One region of the Bradyrhizobium sp. USDA 3315 genome, then DNA from elsewhere that is predicted to be linked to it. Evidence: riboswitches for the same ligand, from Rfam matches in the RefSeq annotation. Region 1 holds a riboswitch; the other holds the start of a gene.
The links. A riboswitch is a leader RNA that binds a small molecule or an ion and turns the genes downstream of it on or off. The one in region 1 is predicted to bind ZMP and ZTP.

Region 1 (7,354 bases):
CGATCGGCCAGACCACCGGCGAGCTGATGTCGCGCTATGGCGCGGCGAAGACCGATGAGAACGACAAGCGCGTCCTGTCGGCGCGGCGCGAGCTCGGCTTCTATGAAGAGGAGTACAAGGACGTCGCCGGCAACATGCGGCAATGGCTGGTCAACAAGCTGCCGATCCTCGACGCGCAAGGCGAGATCGAGAACATCGTCACGGTCGCGCTCGACATTGGCGAGCGCAAGCGCTCCGAGCAGGAGATGCGCAAGGCGAGGGATTCCGCGGAGGCCGCGTTGCGCAATCTGCGGGAAACCCAGAATTCGCTGATCGAGGCCGAAAAGCTCGCCGCGCTCGGCCGCCTGGTGGCCGGCGTCGCCCATGAGGTCAACAATCCCGTCGGCATCAGCCTGACGGTGGCGTCCGCGCTGGAGCGCAAGACCGCGAATTTCGCCACCCAGGTCGAGCGCGGCGACTTGCGCCGCTCCAGCCTCAACGATTTCCTGAACACGGCGCGCGATGCCTCCTCGCAACTCGTCGCCAATCTCAACCGCGCCGCGGAGCTGATCCAGTCGTTCAAGCAGGTCGCCGCCGACCGCAACTATTCGGACCAGCGCACCTTCGACCTCGGCGATCTCACCGAGCAGGTGGTGATGAGTCTGAGGCCCGGCCTGCGCAAGCACAATCTGACGCTCAATGTCGATTGCGAGCCGAACCTGATCATGAATTCCTATCCGGGACCGTATGGCCAGGTGCTGACCAATCTGTTTCTCAACGCGGTCGCGCATGCGTTCCCGGACGGCAAGGCCGGCGAGGTCGAGATCCAGGTCCATGCCGCCGGCGGCGACAATGTCGAGGTGATCTTCGCCGACAATGGCTGCGGCATGAGCCTCGACGTGCGCCGCCGCGCCTTCGATCCGTTCTTCACGACGCGGCGCGATCAGGGCGGCACCGGGCTCGGCCTGCACATCGTCTACAGCATCGTCACCACGCGGCTCGGCGGCCGGCTCTCGCTGGATTCCGCGCCGGGCAACGGCACACGCATCCAGATGATCCTGCCGCGCGTCGCGCCGCTGGAGCAGGCCGCGGAGTAGCGCGAAGCGTAGTGGCCAACCACGCGTTTGCTCTCGATCCGTCATCCCCGCGCAAAGGCGAAGCCCTTGCGCGGGGGTGACGGATCTAGCAGCGAGTTTCAAACCGCTAATTGATATCCGCGAGCTTGTGCAGCGTGGCGCCGAAGATCAGGCTCGCCTTGCCGACCAGCGCGGTCCCGCTCATGGTGCCGCGGGTGTCGGTGAAGGTGCCGGAGACGCCGATGCCGACGGGCGCGGGCCCGCCGAACAGCGGGTTGTCGGTGTCGCGCGGCGTCGTGTGGCGTTGCACAAGGATTTCGCCCTTGAAGGCATCGCCCTTCACCGAGTAGCTGCCGGTGTAGTAAAGATAGGCGTCGCCGCCCAGTATCTGGCCGTCGCGGAAGAGAATGACGCCGCTGCCCTTGCCGACGCGACCGTCCAGCAGGGTGACGTGAATTGAGTAAAGTCCGTTCTTCATGACGTCCCGATTGCTGGCCGCCACGCCCACGGCAAGCCAGTTGGTTTTTTATGCCAAAGCGAGCAACCTCGTGCAATGCGGCAGGTTGATTCCCGGGTGTCCCGCGTTCGGGTGACCCTCGGTTCCTGCCAGGCAGTGTGACGGCGCAATGACAGCGGACCGTACGCGCGAATCAAAGTGGCCCGCGAAATGCATGGCTCTGGTTGCACTGGCCGGTGAGTGCTGGAGCAAACACATGTCTGACTGGATTGAATCCGGCGGCCATTGGGCACGCCCTCGCAGGCTCAATGGAACTCCGGCCCGCTATACGGGCCACATGATCGTATCCCTCGTGCTGATAACGCTGGTGTTGGTCGCGGCCATGCGAATCGCGCAGGCGCGCGATCCCGACGGCCGCTACGCCAATTCGCCGCTGAAGGAATGGTTCGACGGCCTGCGCAGCGGCAAAGGGCCGTGCTGTTCGGATGCCGACGGCACAGCGGTCAGCGATGTCGACTGGGAATCCAAGGACGGGCACTATCGTGTGCGCCTCGACGGGGCGTGGATCGATGTCCCCGACGAGGCCGTGGTCACCGAGCCCAACCGGGTCGGCCGCGCTATGGTCTGGCCGATTCCCAGCTACATGGGCGTGACGATCCGCTGCTTCATGCCTGGCAGCATGACTTAGCGCCGCACGCGTGGCTCAGACGTATTTCTGGTCGCGCTCGAGCAGTTCGATCGAGATGCCCTGCGGGCCGCGGATGAAGCAGATCCGCACGCCCGGACGGATCGTGGTCGGCTCCTTGGTGAATTCGACGCCCTTGGCCTTGATCTCGGCGGCGACCGCGTCGATGTCCTTCACCGTGAGCCCGAAATGATCGAGCCCCTGATAGGGCGTCACCGGCGCGGCGTTGACGCCGTCGCCCTGGGCCACCTCCGCAATGAACACCTTGGCGCCGCCGAGCTGGACGTCGATGCGGCCGGGGCCGCGGATGATCTCGCCGCCGAGAATGTCGCGCAGCCAGGTCGCGGTAGCCTCGGGATCGGGACTGCGCAGGTGGACGTGGTCCCAGGTGACGACAGGCATTGCGATCTCCTTGTTGTTGTCGTGCTGCTGTTCGGTGCGCGGCACTCGCTCCCGGGCGGCGCAAATCTAGCGAGCGGTCTGCTGGGATACCATCCCTCCGTTATGCCTGCCCAAGATTGTCGTCCCGGAATGAAACCATTGCGGCCGTCAGCGATTGTCTTCGCGTGGCCGCTCGACCTGCGGCCGTCCCGGAAGCCGCGCGGTGCGGCTTCCTCTCTGTGTGGGGGGCGGCCCGATCAGGCCGCCAGGGTGAGGGCACGACGATGCGGATCGGCTTGGCGTCGTTTCGGAGGTTGGCCGCCGGACGTCTCGGTGAAGGGGGCTTCTACGCCAGCCTGCTGCTGCCGCTGATTGCGCTCGCCGGGATCGCCGCATGGTTCATGCTCCCCGAGCCGAGCGACGCCGGAGACCAGGATGCCTGGCCGGTGTCGTCCATGATCCGCACCGCGCAGAATGCCCCGACCGGCGCGCAACCAGCCCAAATCACAAATCAGACCGCGAGGGATGCGCTAGCCGCACCGGCGGACGAGCCGACCACCGTCGGCGTGGCCATCGCCCCACAGGGGGCAGAGGAGGCCAAGCCGTTCGGGCCCGGCGCTGAAAGGCCGCCGCTGGACAAGCTGCGGATCGCCTCGCAATCGTGGCGGCGCGGCGGGTTGGGTTCGAAGGCGCTGGTCACCCTGACGCTGCGCAATGCCAATGATTTCGCCGTCAAGGATATCGAGATCGCCTGCGCCTTCATCCGCCGCGACGGTCGGCCGCTGACCGAGCGCAAGCGGCTGATCTCCGACACTATCGCCATGAAAAGCCGCAAGACCTACTCGCAAATGTTGGTCGGGTTCGTCAACGTTAACGCAAACAAGGCGAAATGTTCGGTCGTGACGGCGAGCCGCCTCTAATTCCCGGCATCTCGAAAAAGTGACCGCGAATTGACCTGCCGGGTGAACCGTAACGGCCGGACAGGAACTAACTAATAAACCAGCCGTTGATGAACGACCCGGGAGCGCGGATAGCGTCCGGGTGATCATGCGCAGACGATGAAATCGCCCGCGCGATGACTGATGTCGTCGCGCCGAGATGAGCCGCGCCCTGCTGCGCGGGGGGAGCTACCAAAATGCCTGTGGCGCGTTATTTCCTGTTCGTTGGTGGAGTGCTGCTCGCGCTGCTCTTCGTCGTCAATGCCATCGTGCCGCAGGAGGCCGTGGTCGCCGGCCAGAACCAGGGACTGTCGTCGCCGGGCGTCGACAAGACCATGGTGCGCATCAAGTCGACCCAGAAATTGCCCGAGCGGGTGGTCTACGACACCAATTTGCCGACCATTGTTCCGGCGCAGGTCAACGCGGTCGCCGCGGCCATCCCGTCGGCTACGGGCGATGCGTCGGCGCAAGCCCGCGTCCGCAATACGTTCGCCCAGTTCATTCCGCCGGAGAAGGCTGACGCGCAGAAGGTCGCGGCTGAGGCAAAATCGGCTGAACAACCGGCGCAGGCCCAGCCTCAGCAGCCGAAGAAGCGCAAGGTCGCGCGCTACCATGCCCATCCCCAGCAGCCGATGCGGCTGGCGCAGCCCGGCATGTATCAGCCTTACCGCGTCGCGCAGCAGCAGCCGCGCATGGGCTTCTTCGGCGGCTTCGGGACCTGGTAAGAAAAGGCTGCCGCAGCCGGCAATCGATCCGCCGCCGCAAACACTTGCGGCGGCATTTTCATGTCCGCGATCAGGCACGTCGCCGGATGCGGGAAGGCGTCCGAGCGCCGCCCGCTACCTTTAGCGCGGCAGGCGCGGGATCTTGTCCGCGAAGCCGTTGTAGCAGGTCAGCCGCTCGTCCTCTTCCTTCACGAAGCGGCAATCGTTGACGCCCTTGGCCGGGGCGGCCTTCGGCTTCGGCTGCGGCTTGAAGATCTCGTCGTAGCAGATCAGCCGTTCCTTGGTGGCATCGTCGATGTCCTGACAGGCCTGAAGCTTCTGGGCGACCGATTGCGGCTTGCCGGGCGCGGCAGGCTTCTCGCCCTTCTTGGCGGCCGACTTCTTGCCGACCTGGACCAGCGGCTTGTCGCCGACCATCGGCTGCGAGGTCGCTGCCGGCTTGTCGGCGTCGGCGGGGGCCGGCGTGGTGCCCTGGGCGAGCGCGGCAGCCGGGCAGAAGAGCGCCAGCGCGAGGATGATATGTCTCATGTCGAAAATGTCCGAAATGGCGTGATGACCGGAAGGGATGGCGCCGGGGATCGGAAAAGCCCGGCAAGCGCCGAGACTTAACGCAAGTCTTGCCCGAATCCTACCCCCAGAGGTGACCCGCCCGGCACCGATCCACCGGCAAAAGTGAGGGCAATTCGTCGCCGTTCGACCCGCGGGGAGAGCGTGAATTGCCTTTGCCCGGCGGGGCGGCTATGACCACGCCATCTGCGCGACTGGCGCTTGGATGGACCACCATCGGGGAGCGTAGAGACTGAACGCCGCGCGCCTGGGCACCGCTTCGAAACGGAGGTGCCATGACGGCGAACATTCTCGATGGGCATGCACATGCCCAAATTGTCATCGACAAGATTGCTGGCGAACTCGACCGGCTGCCCCGCGCGCCGGGGCTTGCGGTCGTGCTGGTCGGCTGCGACCCGGCGAGCCAGATCTATGTGCAGAGCAAGGTCAGGATGGCCGAGCGGCTCGGCCTGCGCGGCGAGGTCGCACGCCTGCCGGATGATGCCAGCGAGTCCGATCTGCTTGCCGGAGTAGAGGCGCTCAATGCGCGCGACGATATCGACGGCATCCTGGTGCAGCTGCCGTTGCCGGCGCATATCGACGCCTTGCGCGTGATGGCGGCGGTCGATCCCGCCAAGGATGTCGACGGCCTGCACGCCCTGAACGCCGGCCGGCTGTTTCACGGCGATGACGCGCTGGTGCCGTGCACGCCGCTCGGCTGTCTCCGGCTGATCAAGTCGGTCCGATCAGACCTCACCGGCGCCCATGCCGTGGTGATCGGCAGCTCCAACATCGTCGGCAAGCCGATGGCCGCGTTGCTGCTGCAGGAGCACGCGACCGTGACGCAGACCCATATCCACACCCGCGGCATCAGCAGGATCTGCCGCGAGGCCGACATCCTGGTGAGTGCGGTGGGCAAGGCCGGCCTCGTGCGCGGCGACTGGATCAAGCCCCAGGCCATCGTCATCGACGTCGGCACCACGCGCGTCGAGAGGCCGGACGGCGGCTATGCGGTGTGCGGCGACGTCTCGTTCGACGAGGCGGTGCAGGTCGCCGGCGCCATCACGCCGGTGCCGCGCGGCGTCGGCCCGATGACGATCGCCTGCCTGATGGAGAACACGCTGAAGGCGGCAAAGGCGAGGGCGGCGCGGCTGCATTAGCGCGGGATACCTGCGGCGATATGCGAGCGGTGGGTGTCGCTCGCGCATCACGCGCGAAGTTCATGACGTCCGGGGTAATGGAAAGCCCGCACCATTCGTCTATCGTCGCGCGACAGATGGAGGCGCGCGATGCTGTATGCGGAAGATCTCACCGAGGGCCAGACGTTCAGGCTTGGCAGCTACACGATCGGCGAGGCCGAGATCCTGGAGTTCGCCGGCAAATACGATCCGGTGCCAATCCATGCCGATCCCGTCGCGGCTGCGGCAGGCCCGTTCGGCGGACTGATCGCAAGCGGCTTCAACACCATTGCGATCTATCAGCGGCTCGTCGTGGAGGCGATCTGGACCAAGGTGGCGGGGATCGTCGGGCGGAGCTTCGAGATCCGCCTGCCGAGCCCGGTTCGGCCCGGCGCCACGCTCACCGGCCAATCCCAGATCCAGAAGATCACCATCAGGCCGGAGCGGCGCGACGCTGTTGTGATCTTCAAGACGGAGCTGGTCAACGACGAGCAGCGCCCGGTTCTTGTCCTCGTGCTCGACGCGCTGATCCGCATGCGGCCGGCGGAGCAGGGGCCGGTATAGGCGCGGCCTGAGGGGCATCCCGAAGTCATCCGCCTCGGACGGCCGTCAGCGCCTCTACGTGTTCCCCGCACGGGACCTTGTCGTCGCGCAATGTTGCGGCAATTATGACAAGCCGGCGGCAGAACGGCAGCGCATCAATGACGTCATCATCGACGAGGTCGTGCTGCCCGGTATTTACTTCGTCGATGCGCCGAAGGCATTCGACCCAGACGGATGTGCCGCCGTGAAACGCAGCAAGCAGACGAACGGAGAGATCGAAGCCAGGCGGCGCAAGGCCGAGGAATGGCGCCGCATCCAGGCGCAACGCGCCGCTGAACGGCAACGTCTCCGCGACTACAAGATTGCGCTGGCGCGCGACGAGGTTGCCGTGGATACGACGCGGCTCGCGCCATCGAACAGCTATTCGACTCCCGATTTCGTGCTGCGCGGAACCTATCGACCGGAGCCCTTTATCTGCAAGGACTGCGGCGTTGCCGAGGTCTGGACGCCGTTGCAGCAGAAATGGTGGTACGAGACCGCCAAGGGCGATGTATTTACCGCGGCAGTGCGCTGCCGGGCCTGCCGCACCAGGGAGCGCGCGCGCAAATCCGCCGCGCGCCGCGTGCACCTGGAAGGGCTCGCAAGGAAGAAGCCTCCCGTCTCGTAGCGATGGGCGTGACATCAGAGTCGCACTTCACATCTGATACGCGGGGAACCGCTGCGCAGGCGGTCAATGCGTCGCGCGTGCGGAACGTTTCGTTGCCTGATTGGTTCGAGACCTTGAAGCCCCCGATGTGGGGTGCGGGCGGGGAGGAACCAGCCAAGGAAACTTGTCAAGGAAACCTG
Region 2 (7,354 bases), 440 kb from region 1:
GAGAGGAAGCTGTGGCCCCAGCGTCGCGCAACAATTGAGATTTGGGGTAATGGCTCCCGGCCTTCGCCGGGACGACGGCGGGTGTCGTCGCTTGTGCGTCAAACATCCGCATTCTCGCGACATGATCTGTCCGAGCCTTGCTCTTTTCACCCTATATTTTTGCTGCGGGGCTTGGCTTGCCGCGTCGGGCAACTCAGTGGCACGCACGCACGAGCTTTCAGCGCACCAAGCGACTTGATGCTTGCCGCGGCCTGACGCCCGCGGTGGCTTGGTGCCCGCCGGACGTAGCTCTCACAGCCTGGACAGTGCCAAGCCGAGGTAACCGATCAGCGCACCGGTGCTGAGAATGATGACGACGAGCGCCTGTTCCGAGCGTGCTTGCAAGGTTTTCCGGCTCACGGCGTTGGACGCTCCGTCTTCGAGATCATGCGGTCCAACGAACAGCATCAATTTCCGTTCCGGTCCTTCCCCCGGGAACCTTCACGACCTGCCGAGTGACGCGACGAATGCGGAACAGGAATGCGGGTCGGCCGCCTATGAGGGCGGTGCGATCCCCGGAACGGGGAAAGCGCGGCACATCTCGACGCTGTTCGACCTCAGTCGCTTGACGACCGCTGCATCTCCCTTCGACCGGAGGGATTCCGCAGTGAGTTCGGCGATCAGGCGCATTTCGGGCTCGCCCATGCCGCGCGTGGTCGCCGCCGGCGTCCCGAGGCGGATGCCGCTCGGCCTGAGCGGCGGCCGCGGATCGTCGGGAATGATCTGCTTGTTTGCGGTGATCCCGACGGCGTCGAGAATGTTCTCGGCCGCGCCGCCGTCCAGGCCGACGCTGGCCACCGTATCCACAACCATCATGTGATTGTCGGTTCCGCCGGTGATCAACGTCATGCCGCGTTCCATCAACGCTTCGGCCAGGACCTTCGCGTTGCGCATGACCAGTCTTGCATAGGCCTGAAAATCGGACGTCGATGCCTTCTTCAGCGTGACCGCGGTTCCGGCCACAACGTTCATGTGCGGACCTCCCTGCAGTCCCGGAAACACCGACGCGTCGATCTTGCCGGCGAACTCCCGGCGACAGAGAACGATGCCGCCGCGCGGCCCGCGAAGCGTCTTGTGCGATGTCGTCGTCATCACGTCGAAACCCGCATCGAGCGGATTGCGCAAGGCGTTGCCGGCGATCAGGCCGCCGTAATGGCTGACGTCGGCCATGGTCAGCGCACCCACCTCATCGGCAATGCTCTTGAAGGACGCATAATCCAGATCGCGCGGATAAGAGCTGTAGCCGCACAGCACCAGCTTCGGACGGACGTGCCGGGCCATGGCGCGGAGCTCATCGAAATCGATGGCGCCGCCGTTTGACGGCTGCGTCTTGTAGCGGGCGAAGTTGAAGAGCCGCCCCATGTGCGACACCGGCGCGCCATGGGTGAGATGGCCGCCGTGTGACAGGTCCATCGCCAAGATCGTATCGCCGGGCTGCAGCAGGCCGAGATACACGGCCTGGTTCATTGGCGACCCGGACAGAGGCTGAACGTTGGCATGTTCGGCGCGAAACAGCGCGCAAGCGCGCTGTCGGGCAAGGTTCTCTATCTGGTCGGTAAATTCCTGGCCGCCGTAATAGCGGCGTCCCGGATAGCCCTCGGAATACTTGTTGGTGAACACCGATCCGAGCAGCTCGAGCACCTCGGGATAGGTGTAGTTCTCCGACGGAATCAGCTCGACGCCGTCTTGCTGGCGGCGCTCTTCGCCCTCGAGCGCAAGGGCAACTTCCGAATCGTTGAGATGGAGTTCATTGCGGAATGACGGCATGGTCCGGGCTCCCTAAGACGCTGGATCATCAGCTGAACGGGTTGCCCAGGCGAACGGCGTTGGAACCCTTCGCGCTTCACCGTGGTCAATTCCACGTAAGCTCGCCAGTCGCGCGAGGGACGAATGAGCCTGCGAGGCTCATCGCGAGCAGAAGGCTATCCAATCCCCGGCGGGCTCGCAAGGGTTGGTTGCTGGCGCCGCCGCGGGCCCAGCGTTGGGCGAGATCGAACATCTGGCGACAGCCACGGCAATGGCGACCAAACCGAGGGACGTCCGGCTTACCCAATGAACCGATGTCCCGATGATCAATGCCGTCTTCGGCTGAGGGCCAACAAGGTGCATGACCATCCGTCACTTGCGGCCCGTCAGGCTTGCGGGGTGGCTGACCGTGTGGCTGTGGCACCCGCGAATCTATTCCTTGACGAAGATATGAGACTTTATCTTCCACTGCCCGTCGGGTTGGCGTTCAAGCAGTCTCACGGTGCTGCCAGAAATTGGCGCCGCCTTCTCATTTACTACTAGCGTGGCCGTGAAATGCGAGGTGGTGTAGGCGTAGTTTCCCATGGGCAACACATCGAGCAGCTCAACCTTGTGATCTCTGACGCTTCTTCCCCGCCCGGCAAAGAAATTACGGATTGCCAAAGGGCCGGTGACTGGCTGCGCACCAGGCGGCATCAATCTGGCGTCAGCGGCATACAACGGTAACAGGGCATCGAAGTCTGCGTTGTTGATGGCGGCATCCCATTTGGCAGCCGCCGAGGAAAGTTCGTCGGCAGGTGGGGCTGCCCCTGCGGGACTGACGCAAATACAAGTAAAGATCAACAACAGGGTGCATGAAAGAAGAGAAGGGCGGCTCATCTTTGCCTCCTTTAGCTGAGATGCTTAGCGCGGGAGCGCATTCGCAAACGCTATAGCCGAGGCAAGCAGAACCACTAGTCCAGAAAGTGGACTGGATATCCTCAACTGGCTGAGACTCGATCTGCGGCCGCCGGCGCCTCATCGGCATATTTGCTGCGTGGGAACCAAGCCCGCATGCTGTTCACAAGATGCCTGGGACCGTCGATCTCGATTTTGCCGAGCTCACACGCCCGTAGCAGCGGCATCTCGTCTACGAAAATCTGCACGAGCGTCAGCAGACTCGCATAGAGGCTGATATCGACCTTGAAGCCGGGGTCATCCCAGCAAAGATCGGCTTCCTCCTTCTTCACAACAAACCACCAGCGCTTTGGCCGAGCGTCCGCAATCTCGATGTACAGAACGAAGTCGCATGGAATGTGCCTTAGATCGAACGAACGGCGCATATTCCACATGAGCCGGCCCGCGTGAAGTTCGTTGGGTGTGAGCTGGCTGCGAGCCCATTTGTGGCCCCAATAGCCCATTGCATCGATAATTGGCCTGGCTTCCCTGGCTGCCTGGGTTGGATGGTACTCCCAATGCCCGTTATCGCCTGATCTGCGTGAGATTAGCCCGGCTTCTTCTAGCGTTTGCAGGCGCTTGGAAAGGAGGGTCGGCGACATCTGCGGGATGCCGCGGCGAAGCTGGTTGAAGTGGTGGGACCCCAGCAACAGTTCGCGGAGCAGGAGCGGGGTCCACCGCTCCGTGAGAATTTCCGCAGCTTTGGCTACGGGGCAAAATGATCCATAGCCTTTCATGACGAGAACTTTAGCATCACGAGGGCCACCAAGGTAGTCCAGGTTCTGAACTATGTCCCAGACGAGCCAGCATCGAGGCTGTCCTGGAGGTCTGTTACGCGATTTTCTCGAGACTCGGCCATTCGACGATGCCGGCTCGATGTTCGGTTTGCCCGGAGGCAGATGCGGCTCGATTTGCCAGTACGCGGCCTGGCTGGTGCCACCGCGGGCTCAGCGTTCGCCGAGATCGATCTGCGTGAGGATGCCTTGCCGCAGCGCGAGGCGGACCAACTCGATATCGGTGCCGACGCCGAGCTTGTCCTTGATCAGGGAATGCAGGTTCGCGACCGTCTTGGGGCTGAGGTGCAGTGCCTCGGCGATCTCCTCGGTGGTGTTTTCCGCGAGCAGCATCCGCAGCACCTCGAATTCCCGCGCGGTCAGGAGGTCGGCCGCCTTGGTCTCGCCGGCAAGGTGGCTGAGCGCGAGCTCGTGGTCGATATCCGGGCTGATCGCGATCTTGCCCGACAGCGCATCCATCACGGCGTGCACCAGCGTCTCCGGCGGGCTGGTCTTGGTGACATAGCCGCTCGCGCCGGCGCGGATCGCCTGCACGGCAAAGGCGGCGTTCTGGTGCATGGTGAACACCAGGATTTTTGCGCGCCTGTCCCACTGCCGGAGGCGGCGGATGGCCTCGATGCCGCCGATGCCGGGCATCGACAGGTCCATGATGACGAGGTCGGGCCCGGTCTCCTTGTAGAGGCGGTAGGCCTCGACGCCGTCGGAGGCTTCGGCGACGACGCAGAGGCCCGGCTGCTTCTGCAGCATCGCCCGGTAGCCCTCCCGGACGACGGCGTGGTCGTCGACCAGCATGATGGTGCGCGCCGCGTGGCTCATGCCGCGCGCTCCACCGGTGCGGCCTCTCGGCTGGCCGCGACGGGAACGATGACGCGGAGCGAGGAGCCGCTGGGCTGTCCAGTCTCGAAGCTGAGCCGCCCGCCCAGCGCGGCGACCCGTTCGCGCATGCCGAGCAGGCCGAGGCCGGACCTGAGCTGGGGATCGCCTTTGGGATCGGGATCGCCGGGCTGGCCGTCATCCTCGATCGCGAGCACGATCGCGCTGTCGCCGCCGCCGGGCGCCGCCTCGCGCATCTCGAGCCGCAGCATCACGCGCGTGGCGCCGGCATGCTTGGCGGCGTTGGTGAGCGCCTCCTGCACGATGCGGTAGAGATTGGCGCTGACGGAGGCGGCAAGGTGCTCGAACGATCCCGATATGGCGATCTCGAACCGCGGCTGTCCGCGGCTGCGGCCGTTCCAGCCGGCGACCAGGCCCTCGAGGCTGGCCGCAAGTCCGAGTTCGTCGACATCGGGCGGGCGGAGCCGGAAGAGGGCGCCGCGCAACGTCTCCATCATGTCGGTCGCGGTCCGCGCGATGCCGTCGCATTCGGCGAGCAAAGGCGGGCAATCCGCGGCGGCGGTCTGGCGCGCCGAGGCGGCTAGCGCGCGGATGGCGGCCAGCGACTGCCCGAACTCGTCATGCAGCTCGCGCGCGAGGTGGCGGCGCTCCTCGTCCTGCACCAGGATCAGTTTCTGCGTCAGCGCGTTGCGGTCGGAGAGCGCGGCGGCGAGGCGCTCGGCGAGCTGGTTGAAGACATCGCCGATCGCCGACAGTTCGGCGAGATCGAACGGCGGCAGGCGCGCTGCGAGGTCGCCTGCGGCGATCCGCTCGAGCCCGTCGCGGATCTGCCGCGTCGGACGCAGCGCGCGCGCCAGCGCCGCATAGACCAGGGCGCAGAGCAGCGGCAGCGCGAACATGAACACCGCCATCAGCCGACCGGCATCGTGCCAGGCCTCGGCGGTCGGCACCGCCGGATCGATCCAGGCCACGGCCTCGCCGATGGCATTGCCGCGCGAAACCACCTGCCGCACCACCTCGCGGCCGGGATCGAACAGGCAGCGATAGAGCGCCGCGAAGGCCAGCGGCGGCGCGGCCGTGTCAGTCTGCGAGCCGCCGCAGAAGCGCTGGCTGATCTCGCCGCTATTGCTGCGAAAGGCGAGGCACAGTCCCGGCGTCATGACCGAGGCGGCAACGCTGTCGAGATCGGGAAATTCGGAACGCGCATTGTTCAGCCACTGGATCTTGCTCTGCTGCAGCTCCAGCGTCTTGGCGGCGATATCGGCAACGGCCGCGATCCGCCCGCGCACCGAGCGGTCGGCCTCGATCAGGAAATAGCCGGAGATGACGGCAAAGCAGAGCGTTGAGACGATAGCCACGCGCAACGTCAGCCGCAGTTTCAGATCGCTTCCGGACCAATTCCACATTGGCGTATCCTCAAGATCGAAGGCGGGCTTCGGCGCGCGATCGCGGGCAGGGTCGTCACGCACATTAAACGGCAGAACGGAGGCGCCGAGAAGCGCCGGCTTGGGCGTTCTTTTGGCGCGGACCATCGTCGTGAAATTTTCCCGGCGCCGGGCGGGAGGCACTCCGTTGCGGCGCGGCGGCCAGTTGGCCCAGGATGCGACCGACCCGCCCGCGCCAGCACCCGAAAGGCCCAGACCATGCGACAATCCCGTCTTGTCTTGTACGCCCTCGCGTTGACCGGCCTTCTGGCCGGACCTTGTCAGTTGCGCGCCGAAACGGGCACGGTGCCAGCATCTCAGCTTGGCGTCAGCATCGATGATTTCAGTTATGTCGACACCTCGGGCGAGGTCCTCGATCAGACTGCCGCGCATCAGAAGCGGCTCGATGCGTTCATGCGCGCGCTGCGCGCCGACATCGCCGCGGAGCCGCGCTATCGCCTGGTGCCATCGAAGGCACCCGCAGGCGAGGCCCGGATCAAGGTGGTCGGTGGCGTTCAGAAGATGAGCACGCTGGTGCAGTGGGCCAAGGTGGCGGTCGTCGATGTCGAAGGGAGCCGCGTGCTGTACGAAAAGCTCTACACGTTTCGCGGCGACAATGACGAGGCATGGGACCATGCACGGGTGTTCGTGTCGCGCGAGGTGCGCAGCGTCCTCGCGGGCGTGTTGCCGTCGACGCAGACCGCCACGGCTGCGCCGATCGGGCTTGCGGTGTTCGAATTCGAGCTTGAGGACACCTCCGCGGCGCCGGCATCCGGTCTTGCCGACGCCGATGCGGCCTACCTCGCCGATGTGACCAAGGGCGTGCGTGACCGGCTTGCGCAGTCGGGCCGCTACCGCCTGGTCGATACCGGCGGCGCGACCGCGGAGCTCGTCAAGGCACGTGCGCTGCGCGACTGCGATGGCTGCGAGGCCGCGATTGCACAGCAGCTCGGCGCCGATCAATCGCTGATCGGCGTGATCAGGCGGGTCAGCCGGACCGAATACACGATCGGCTTCCAGCTGCGCGACGCCCGCAGCGGCGCGGTCGTCTCACGCGGCGACAGCGGGGCCTGCGGATGGGCGCCGATTATTCCTGGACCCGTGGCGCGGTCCGCCTGGTCGGCGATCGCCTGCTCGAAGGTGGGGCGCAGCGCTAGGGATGCTTCGCGGCTGCGGCTGCAACTCTGGCAGGCGGACCATAGCAAAGTGCGATAGCTGCTAGACACACCGTCGTCTGGCTCCGGGCTCATGCGTGCGCTATCACCGCCGCCCGATCACCGCACAGGAGCCGCCGATGCGTTTGCCCGCCATCTTCTTCGCCCTCACGCTCGCGGCAAGCCCCGCGGCGGCCGAGGAGCTGTCGGGCACGCTGCAGAAGATCAAGGAGACGAAGAAGGTCACGCTCGGCTTTCAGGAGGCTTCCGTTCCCTTCAGCTATCTCGACGACAATCAGCGGCCGATCGGCTTTGCGCTCGACATCTGCCTGAAGATCGTCGATGCCGTGAAGAAGGAGCTCGGCGCATCTGACATCGCCATCGATTACCTCCCGGTGACCTCGTCGAACCGCATTCCGCTGATGGT

Region 2: another riboswitch for ZMP and ZTP. It lies ahead of ACVIYL_RS31470 (serine hydroxymethyltransferase); the one in region 1 lies ahead of ACVIYL_RS29295 (bifunctional 5,10-methylenetetrahydrofolate dehydrogenase/5,10-methenyltetrahydrofolate cyclohydrolase).

The regions. Positions count from the first base shown of each region.
Region 1 is NZ_JBSRYP010000001.1:6,274,974-6,282,327, forward strand. Features, by position in the region: gene ACVIYL_RS29260 (PAS domain S-box protein) at 1-1,076, shown strand, start outside; gene ACVIYL_RS29265 (GrlR family regulatory protein) at 1,183-1,533, opposite strand; gene ACVIYL_RS29270 (hypothetical protein) at 1,769-2,200, shown strand; gene ACVIYL_RS29275 (VOC family protein) at 2,216-2,599, opposite strand; gene ACVIYL_RS29280 (hypothetical protein) at 2,863-3,498, shown strand; gene ACVIYL_RS29285 (hypothetical protein) at 3,714-4,241, shown strand; gene ACVIYL_RS29290 (hypothetical protein) at 4,362-4,769, opposite strand; ZMP/ZTP riboswitch at 4,989-5,068, shown strand; gene ACVIYL_RS29295 (bifunctional 5,10-methylenetetrahydrofolate dehydrogenase/5,10-methenyltetrahydrofolate cyclohydrolase) at 5,084-5,947, shown strand; gene ACVIYL_RS29300 (MaoC/PaaZ C-terminal domain-containing protein) at 6,077-6,529, shown strand; gene ACVIYL_RS29305 (zinc-ribbon domain containing protein) at 6,588-7,175, shown strand.
Region 2 is NZ_JBSRYP010000001.1:6,710,634-6,717,987, forward strand. Features, by position in the region: gene ACVIYL_RS31465 (hypothetical protein) at 292-447, opposite strand; gene ACVIYL_RS31470 (serine hydroxymethyltransferase) at 535-1,806, opposite strand; ZMP/ZTP riboswitch at 1,843-1,928, opposite strand; gene ACVIYL_RS31475 (YybH family protein) at 2,218-2,664, opposite strand; gene ACVIYL_RS31480 (winged helix-turn-helix transcriptional regulator) at 2,766-3,458, opposite strand; gene ACVIYL_RS31485 (response regulator transcription factor) at 3,669-4,331, opposite strand; gene ACVIYL_RS31490 (histidine kinase) at 4,328-5,755, opposite strand; partial or broken gene ACVIYL_RS31495 (DUF2380 domain-containing protein) at 5,993-6,930, shown strand; gene ACVIYL_RS31500 (amino acid ABC transporter substrate-binding protein) at 7,068-7,354, shown strand, end outside.